DNA from 2 places in the Kocuria flava genome. Region 2 is predicted to be linked to the other one. Evidence: riboswitches for the same ligand, from Rfam matches in the RefSeq annotation. Region 2 holds a riboswitch; the other holds the start of a gene.
The links. Region 2 has a riboswitch for S-adenosylmethionine ahead of AS188_RS08140 (bifunctional o-acetylhomoserine/o-acetylserine sulfhydrylase). Riboswitches for the same ligand answer to the same signal wherever they lie in the genome.

Region 1: another riboswitch for S-adenosylmethionine. It lies ahead of AS188_RS17520 (PLP-dependent transferase); the one in region 2 lies ahead of AS188_RS08140 (bifunctional o-acetylhomoserine/o-acetylserine sulfhydrylase).

The regions. Positions count from the first base shown of each region.
Region 1 covers NZ_CP013254.1:2,352,139-2,356,511, forward strand. Annotated here, with positions in the region: gene istB (IS21-like element helper ATPase IstB) at 1-184, shown strand, start outside; gene AS188_RS10490 (IS110 family RNA-guided transposase) at 330-1,604, opposite strand; SAM riboswitch class I at 2,346-2,458, shown strand; gene AS188_RS17520 (PLP-dependent transferase) at 2,464-2,901, shown strand; gene AS188_RS10500 (DUF1852 domain-containing protein) at 2,999-4,018, shown strand; gene AS188_RS10505 (methionine synthase) at 4,015-4,373, shown strand, end outside.
Region 2 covers NZ_CP013254.1:1,828,892-1,833,264, reverse strand. Annotated here, with positions in the region: gene metX (homoserine O-acetyltransferase MetX) at 31-1,215, opposite strand; gene AS188_RS08140 (bifunctional o-acetylhomoserine/o-acetylserine sulfhydrylase) at 1,212-2,588, opposite strand; SAM riboswitch class IV at 2,666-2,780, opposite strand; gene AS188_RS08135 (VOC family protein) at 3,002-3,640, shown strand; gene AS188_RS08130 (CPBP family intramembrane glutamic endopeptidase) at 3,764-4,373, opposite strand, start outside.

The DNA of each region.
Region 1 (4,373 bases), 520 kb from region 2:
CACCTCGAACCTGCCCTTCTCGAGATGGGGCGAGGTCTTCGGCGACACCACGATCGCCGCGGCGATGATCGACCGCATCGTCCACCACGCCGAGATCATCACCACCAAGGGCACCAGCTACCGCATCCGGCACACCAGCATCGAGACCCTGCCTTCCGTCACCGAGACCGGACCGGCAGACTAGAACAACCCCAAGAGGTGCTCACTTTTCACACGGACAAACAGCTCAAACTTCGAGCGGAACCGACATGGCCTCCGAGACTGTCAACGAGTTGCTGACCCGGCAGGTGGGCCAGTTGAGCCCCTGATAGTGGATGCTCCTATTGGCGTCAAGCGGTTTTGAGGCGTTGCTGGTCGGTCTCCTCGAGCCAGTGCTGACAGCGGTGGACGAGGTCGGGATCGGTGCGGGTGCCCGGCTCCAGGCGCCGTAGCCGCTGGTAGGGCACCTCCAGGGTGCGGGCGGCGTCGGTGAGGCGGATGCCCAGCGCCTGGCGTTGCCGGCGCAGCAGCGGCCCCGGGAGGGGATCGGCAGGCGGATGGGTGAGCAGGGCGAAGACTTCGTTGGCGATGTGGCGCTTCAGGCACCGGATGATGTCGCGGTCGGCCAGTCCTTCGGCTCGGCGGCGGGCGAAGTAGGCCATGGTGCGGGGCTCGCGGAAGCGCATGCGGATCAGCACGATCCGGTGCAGGGCATGGTTGGCTTGGCGGTTCCCGCCCCGGGAGAGCCGGTGCCGGTGGGTCCGTCCGGAGGAGGCCGGGATCGGGGCGACCCCGCACAGGCCGGCGAACTGCGCCTGGGTGGCGATCCGGTCCGGGTTGTCCCCGACGGTGGCCAGCAAGGTCGCGGCCACCACGGGCCCGACCCCGTGGGTGGCCAGCAGGGCGGGGTTGAGTCGGGCCGCGATCTGCGCGAGCTGGTCGTCCAGAACGGTGATCTCCTCGGTGAGGACCCGGTGGCGGCCCGCCAGGCGTTTCAGCGACGCACGGGCGAGCTGGTCGGGGTCATCGCCGGGTCCGGGGCGGGTGCGAGCGAGCACGTCCATCAGCTTCTGACCGTGATAGCGGTGGAAGTCGGTGCGCACGTCGCCGGGAGCGGTGATCAGCAGGGCGTGGATCTGGTTGAGGACCGCGGTGCGGGCCTTGGTCGCCGAGGTGCGCTCGGCCAGCAGGATCCGCAAGGACTCCACGAGCCCGTCGCGTTGCTTCGGGACCACCGTGGCCCGGCCGGCGGCCACGGTGAGCGCGGCCTGCTCGGCGTCCAGCGGGTCGGACTTGCCCTTGAGGCGCCGGTGCTGGCGGTTGGCGCGCATCACCTCGATCACGGTCACCCCCGCGGCCGCCAGGATCCGGGCCAGTTCGGCTCCGTAGGAGCCGGTGCCCTCCACGCCGACGGCAAGGACGGGCCCGTGGTCGTGCAGGAAGTCCACGATCTGCCGATACCCGGTGTTGGTGGCTACGAACTGCCGGTCGGCCACGGTCCGGCCCAGCTCGTCGACGACCGCCACGTGGTGGGTGTCGCGGTGTGTGTCGACCCCGGCATACCGTCCCGGGTTCGTGTTCCCAGAAGGGTTGGCCGCCGCCGGTGGCACTGTCATGATCGTCATGACCGGTGATCCTTTCCGTGATGGAAGAGCAACTGGTCACCGTCGGTCAGATGGGGCAGACAGCACAGAGGTGGGGCGACTTCCCGGTCAGGCTCCTATCAAGTCATGCTCCGTCTGGCCATACGGTTCACGGCCCCGGTGGGGGCGGACAGATCCACTGGAAGACAACACCTGCGGGCGTCGGTGTAAGGGCGAGCCACACCACCGCCGGAACCTGCGTCCATCATCTCTGTGTACGGGTAGCCCGGTGAGCGCGTCGTCATAGACGAGGGCGGTCACCGCGTGATCCTTCGAGTGAACCTTCCACAGCACTCTCGAAGAGGACCATCACGATGACCGCTCCTTCCAGTGTCGACCCTGCCCAGTTCCTGCACGAGCACCTCGCCCAGGCCGGTGCGGTCGAGCTCGGTCACACGCCGCAGGTTGCCACGGTTGAGGAGCGCGGCCGGGGAGAGCCCTCCTGTGGTGCCGGAGGACGAATCCGATGGCTCCGTGCCCAGCTCCCGGGATCCGGTTGACGCCGTTCACCACGTCGTCGACGACGCCCTGGTCTTCCGCCGGAACATCGCCGAGCCCACGATGAGGGCCGGGCGGCCGGCCGTCACAACCTGTCACAAACACGGCCCGACATCGGCCGAGCGCGACCGCCCGGCCCGAAGATTTCGCGACGTGTGGTTTTGTGACAGCCGCCCCACCGTCCGTTGGACTGCAGAGCCGTCCATCGAGTGGGATGAGCGCACCACACCATCCAGAGCGGCCGAGAGATCTGGCTCGACGACGCCGCAGCAACCAGTCGGCCGACCCCGGGACACCGGGACCGGCGGACACGGTGCTACCGCCAGGACCGATGGAGGATCGAATGACTCACCACGCCACCCAACAGGTCCACGCCGGTTACGAGCCCGAGGTCCCCTGCCGGCCGGTGGCCGTGCCCATCCACCGGACGGCGGCCTACCGCGTTCCCGATCACGCCACGGCCGCCTCGGTGTTCCGGCTGGAGACTCCCGGGTTCACCGACAGCCGCACGGGCAACCCCACGGTTGCCGTGTTCGAGAACCGACTGGCGGCCCTGGAGGGCGGGATCGGGGCCATCGGCACCGCCACGGGGCGAACCGCGCGAACGGTCGCCGAGCACCTGGCCCGGCACCCCACCGTCGGGCGCGTCCACCACCCGGCGATCCCCGCGCGCCCCGGACCGGTCAGCACCGCGTCACCGCCGCGGCCCGGAGAACCGGCAGCCCGCAGGCCCGGACCGACGTCGTCCGGGCAGCGCCGGGGGTGCCAGGAGCATGACTGAGGCGGCCTTCGGGAGGGCAGTGCACGAGCAGCAGGCAACGACGTTCGAGACGAGTGCGGACCTGGACGGCAGGCCCCCGGTCCACAGTGAGGAATCGATGCAGCAGACCATCAGGACGAACGACTTCACGTTCGGTATCAGCACGACCCGCTTCGATGAGGACTACTGCCCGTCGTCCAGTTCCCGGGGTACGACGAACTTCGCGAACCTGGCCCGCGGCGAGAACCGTCGGCAGAACCTCCGAAACACCCTGACAATGATCAACAATCGCTTCAACGACCTGGCCGACTGGGACAATCCCAGCCGGGATCGCTATGCCGTGGAGATCGAGATCGTCTCCGTGGACCTGCACGTCGCCGCCGACGGCGACGACGCGGTGTTCCCCCTGATCGAGGTCCTCGACGTGCAGATCCTCGACACGCTGTCCGGTGTGCGCATCGACGGGATCGTGGGGAACAACTTCTCGTCCTACCTCCGGGACTACGACTTCAGCGTGGTGCTGCCGGAACACCACGCGAAGGTGTCCCGGTCCAGCATCCCCGATGACTTCGGCGCATTGCACGGGAAGCTCTTCACGCACTTCCTGGACTCCGCTGCCTACCGCGAGCGGTTCGCCCAGCCGCCCGTGATCTGCATCAGCGTCTCGAGCACCAAGACGTATCGTCGGCTCGAGAACCACCATCCGATCCTCGGGGTCGAGTACCGGCAGGACGAATCCTCCTTGACGGATCGATACTTCGAGAAGATGGGACTGCGGGTCCGCTACTTCATGCCCCGCGGCGCGGTCGCACCCCTGGCGTTCTATTTCCGGGGCGATCTCCTCAATGACTACTCCAGCCTGGCACTCATCGGTCTCATCAGCACGATGGAAACGTTCCAGAAGATCTATCGCCCGGAGATCTACAACGCCAATGCGGCGGCCGGCCGCATCTACCGGCCGAGCCTGGGAAGTCGGGACCACTCGGTGACGCAGATCGGCTACGACCGCGAGGAGCGCAGTCAGCTGGCCCTCATGCAGGGGAAGTTCGCGGAGGAGCACTTCGTGAAGCCGCACCGGACCCTCCTGGAGCAGTGGGCCGCGGCCCACTCCGGACGAGAGAAGGAGACGCACCGATGAACACCCTGTTGCCCACCACCGTCGTCGGCAGCCTGCCCAAGCCCTCCTGGCTCGCGGAAAGCGAGACGCTGTGGTCCCCCTGGAAGCTGGACGGCGAGGAACTGCGCGAGGGCAAGCGGGATGCGCTGAGCCTGGCCGTGGACGAGCAGCACCAGGCGGGCATCGACATCATCAGCGACGGCGAACAGACCCGTCAGCACTTCGTCACCACGTTCATCGAACACCTCAGCGGCGTCGACTTCGAACACCGGAGGACCGTGCGGATCCGTGACCGCTACGACGCGAGCGTCCCGACGGTCGTCGGCGCGGTGGGCCGTGAGCGGTCGGTCTTCCTCGACGACGCGAGGGCCCTCCG
Region 2 (4,373 bases):
GTCCCCAGTGTGCCACCCGCCGCGGACGGCTCAGTCCTCCCGCAGGACGGTCTCCACGAGCAGCTTCCCGAGCTGGGGGCCCTCGATGAGGAACCCGTCGTGACCGGAGGGCGAGGTGAGGGTGCGCCGGCGCACCTCCCCCGGCAGGGCCGCGGCCAGGACGTCGGACTCGTGCGGCAGGTAGAGCCGGTCGGAGTCCACCGCGGCCACGAGCCACTCGCACGAGGCGCGGGCCAGCGCCTCCTCGAGGGTGCCGCGGCCGCGGGCGACGTCGTGGGACATCAGGGCCTCGTTGACCACGAGGTAGGAGTTGGCGTCGAAGCGCCCGGCGAGCTTGGAGGCCTGGTGGTCGAGGTAGCTCTCCACCTGGTAGCGGCCTCGTTCGGCCGGGCGGGCGCCGATCACGTCCCGCTCCCCCTGCGGGGTGCGCCCGAAGCGGTGGTGCAGCTCCGCGGCGGAGCGGTAGGTGACGTGGGCGATCCGCCGGGCCAGGCCGAGGCCGGCCACGGGGGCGGGGCCGTCGTAGTAGTCGCCGCCGCGGAAGTCCGGGTCCTGGCGGATGGCCAGGTTCTGCGCCTGCCCCCAGGCGATCTGCTCGGCGCTGGACTGGGCGCACGCGGCGATCACGGCGCAGGCGCGCACCCGGTCGGGGACGGTGACGGCCCACTCCAGGGCCCGGGCCCCGCCCATCGACCCGCCGATCACCAGCCGCCACGCGCCGACGCCCAGGGCGTCGGCGAGGGCCTCCTCGGCGCGCACGGCGTCGCGGATCGTGATCATGGGGAAGCGCGAGCCCCACGGCCGCCCCTCGGGGTCCACCTCGGGCGGGGCCGGGCTGGCGGGGCCGGTGGAGCCGTAGCAGCCGCCGACGATGTTGGCGCAGACCACGAACCACCGGTCGGTGTCGATCGCCGCACCGGGACCGACGAGGCCCTCCCACCAGCCGCCGGCCTCGGCGGCGCGCTGCTCGTCCGCGGGGGCGCCGGGACGGGCGCGGCCGGAGGCCACGTGGGTGTCGCCGGTGAGGGCGTGCTCGACCAGCACGGCGTTGGAGCCGTCCGGGGCCAGGGTGCCCCACGTCTCGTAGGCCAGGCGCACCCCGGGCAGCCGGAACCCGGACTCGAGCTCCAGCGTGCCGATCTCGGCGTGGCGCAGCACCCCGTCCTCGCGGACCGGTCCGGGGGCGGCCGCGCCGCGCGGCAGGACCACCGTCATGCCGCGCCCCCGCGGGCCGCGGCGGCGGCGAAGCCTTGCTCGAGGTCGGCGAGGATGTCCTCGACGTGCTCCAGGCCCACGGACAGGCGCACGAAGCCGGGCTCGACCCCGGCGGCCAGCTGCTCCTCGGGCAGCAGCTGGCTGTGGGTGGTCGAGGCGGGGTGGATCACCAGCGAGCGGACGTCGCCGATGTTGGCGACGTTGGAGTGCAGCGTGAGCCCGTCGACGAACGCGGAGCCGGCCTCCCGCCCGCCGTCGAGCACGAAGCCCACGATCGACCCGGCCCCGCGCGGGGCGTACTTGCGGGCGCGGGCGTGCCACGGTGAGGAGGCCAGCCCGGCGTAGGAGACGGAGCGGACGTCGTCGCGGGCCTCGAGCCACCGGGCGACCGCCTCGGCGTTGGCCACGTGGCGCTCCATGCGCAGGGACAGCGTCTCGGTGCCCTGCTCGATGAGGAACGCGTTGAACGGGGAGATCGAGGAGCCGAGGTCGCGCAGCAGCTGCACCCGGGCCTTGAGGATGTAGGAGAGGTTGACGCCGAACGGGCCGTCCGCGCCGAGGGTCTCGGCGTAGACGAGCCCGCCGTAGGACTCGTCCGGCTGGTTGAACCCGGGGAAGCGCTCGGGGTCGCGGCCGTAGTCGAAGCGCCCGGCGTCGACGATCACCCCGCCGATCGCGGTGCCGTGGCCGCCGAGGAACTTGGTCGCGGAGTGCACGACGACGTCGGCGCCCCACTCGAAGGGCCGCACCAGGTAGGGGGTGGCCACGGTGTTGTCCACGATCAGCGGGACCCCGGCGTCGTGGGCGAGGCCCGCGACCGTCTCGATGTCGAGCACGTCGTTGCGCGGGTTGGGGATCGACTCGGCGAAGAAGGCCTTCGTGGTGGGCCGCACGGCCCGCCGCCACGCCTCGGGGTCGTCCGGGTCCTCGACGAACGTGGTCTCGATGCCCAGCTTCGGCAGGGTGTACTTGAAGAGGTTGAACGTCCCGCCGTAGAGGCTCGGGCTGGCCACGACGTGGTCGCCGGCCCCGGCGAGGTTGAGCACCGCGAAGCTCGTGGCGGACTGGCCGGCGCTGAGCATCAGCGCGCCCACCCCGCCCTCGAGGGCGGTGATCCGGTTCTCGACGACCTCGGTGGTCGGGTTGCCGATCCGGGTGTAGATGGGGCCGAGCTCGGCGAGCGCGAAGCGGTCCGCGGCGGCCTGCGCGTCCGGGAAGACGAACGAGGTGGTCTGGTGGATCGGCAGCGCGCGCGAGCCGGTGACCGGGTCGGGGCTCTGGCCGGCGTGGATCTGCCGGGTCTCGAAGGACCAGCCGCCCGGGTTCTCGGGCGTGGGCCGCTCGTCGGTGGTGGTGCGGGGGGACTCGGACATGCCGTGAGCTCCTTGCGGATGGTCAGGGGTCCGGTGTCCGGCCGGAGCGGTGCGGCCGGCTGCGGCCGGGCACCGAGGACCCGCGCTTGCTCGCTCGCCGGGCGCGAGGAGCCTGGTCTTCACCCAGGGCACCCCACCGCGGTGGAGGGTTGCCGGCCAGCTAGCTGGGGCTCGGTGCTGGCGCTCATGACCTGCGGCTCATTCTCTTGAGTCCGGGAACGCGGCGTCAAGCCGGGGCCGCCCGACGGGGCCCGCGCGGCGGCCCCGGACGCTGCGCGCACCGGGCCGGGCAGGATCGTGCACCGGCCCGGGAGGCGGTGCTGCGCCGGTGCGCGGTGCGGCCCGGGCGGGCCCGTGTCGGGGCGGGACGAGCCGATTTGGAGACGAATCTCACAGGGTGCCACGATGTGCCCATGAGAGTCGACCACGTGTCCTACGCCTGCCGCCCCGAGGGCCTCGAGGCCACCACGGAGCGCATCGCCGACCGGCTGGGCATCGAGCCGGTCAAGGGCGGGGTGCACCCGCGCTTCGGCACCCGCAACATGATCCTGCCGCTGACCAACCACCAGTACGTGGAGGTCGTCGAGGTGCTCCAGCACCCCGCGGCCGAGAAGGCGCCCTACGGGCAGGCCGTGCGGGCCCGCTCCGCCGCCGGCGGCGGCTGGCTGGGCTGGGTCGTGGAGGTCGAGGACCTGGCCCCGTTCGAGCGGCGCCTGGGGCGCGAGGCGGTGCCGGGCCACCGGGTGTTCCCGGACGGCCGGTGCCTGCAGTGGCACCAGATCGGCGTCAAGGGTCTCATCGCGGACCCGCAGCTGCCGTTCATGGTGCACTTCGACTCCGCCCCCGAGATGCACCCCTCGCAGGCGCGGATCACGGACGTGGGCCTGCACGGGATGTCCATCGCGGGCTCCCCGGAGCGGGTCACCGACTGGCTGGGCGCGCCGGTCGAGGAGGTGCTCGAGGACCTCGAGGTCGAGTGGCGCTACCCGGAGGGCACGCCGGGGCTGCTCGAGGTGACGTTCACGACCCCCGACGGGGCCGTGACCATCTGAGGCACCGCCCGCCCGGACCACGAGGGGCGGCGTTCGGTGGTTCTCCCCTCCCGGGAGCCGCCGGACGCCGCCCCTCGCGCCGTCCTGCGGGCCGCCGTACCGCGTCCCGCCGGGCCCGGGGGCTCAGCCCAGCAGCCAGGCGCTGCCGAGGAAGCCGACGGCGTCGAGCAGGAAGTGCGCCACCACGAGCGGCATGACCCGGCCCGTGCGCCGGTAGAGCTCGGCGAAGACCAGGCCCATGACCACGTTGCCCAGGAACGGGCCGACGCCCTGGTAGACGTGGTAGAGCCCGCGGAACACGGCGGTCGCGGCGAGCACCGCGGGCCAGCGCCAGCCCAGCCGGGTGAGCCGGTCGGCGAGGAAGGCGACGACGACGACCTCCTCGACCAGCGCGTGGCGCAGCGCCGAGGCCAGCAGCACCGGCACCGTCCACCAGTGCTCCCCCAGCCCCGAGGTGCTGACCGCGGCGGTCAGGCCCAGGGCCCGCCCGGCCGCGTACAGGGCCAGGGTGCCCAGGCCCATGAGCAGGAAGAGCACCGCGCCCAGGCCCAGGTCCGGCCAGGGCATGCGGGCGTCGAGGCCGATCCGGCGCAGCACGGCCGGCAGGGCCGCGGCGGAGCCGGCGAGCAGGTACAGCGCGAGCAGCACCGGCACGAGGTCCAGGCCGATGCCGGCGAGCTGGCGGGCGAGGTCCAGCAGCGGCAGGGGGCTCAGCGCCGGGTTGAGGGTCGCC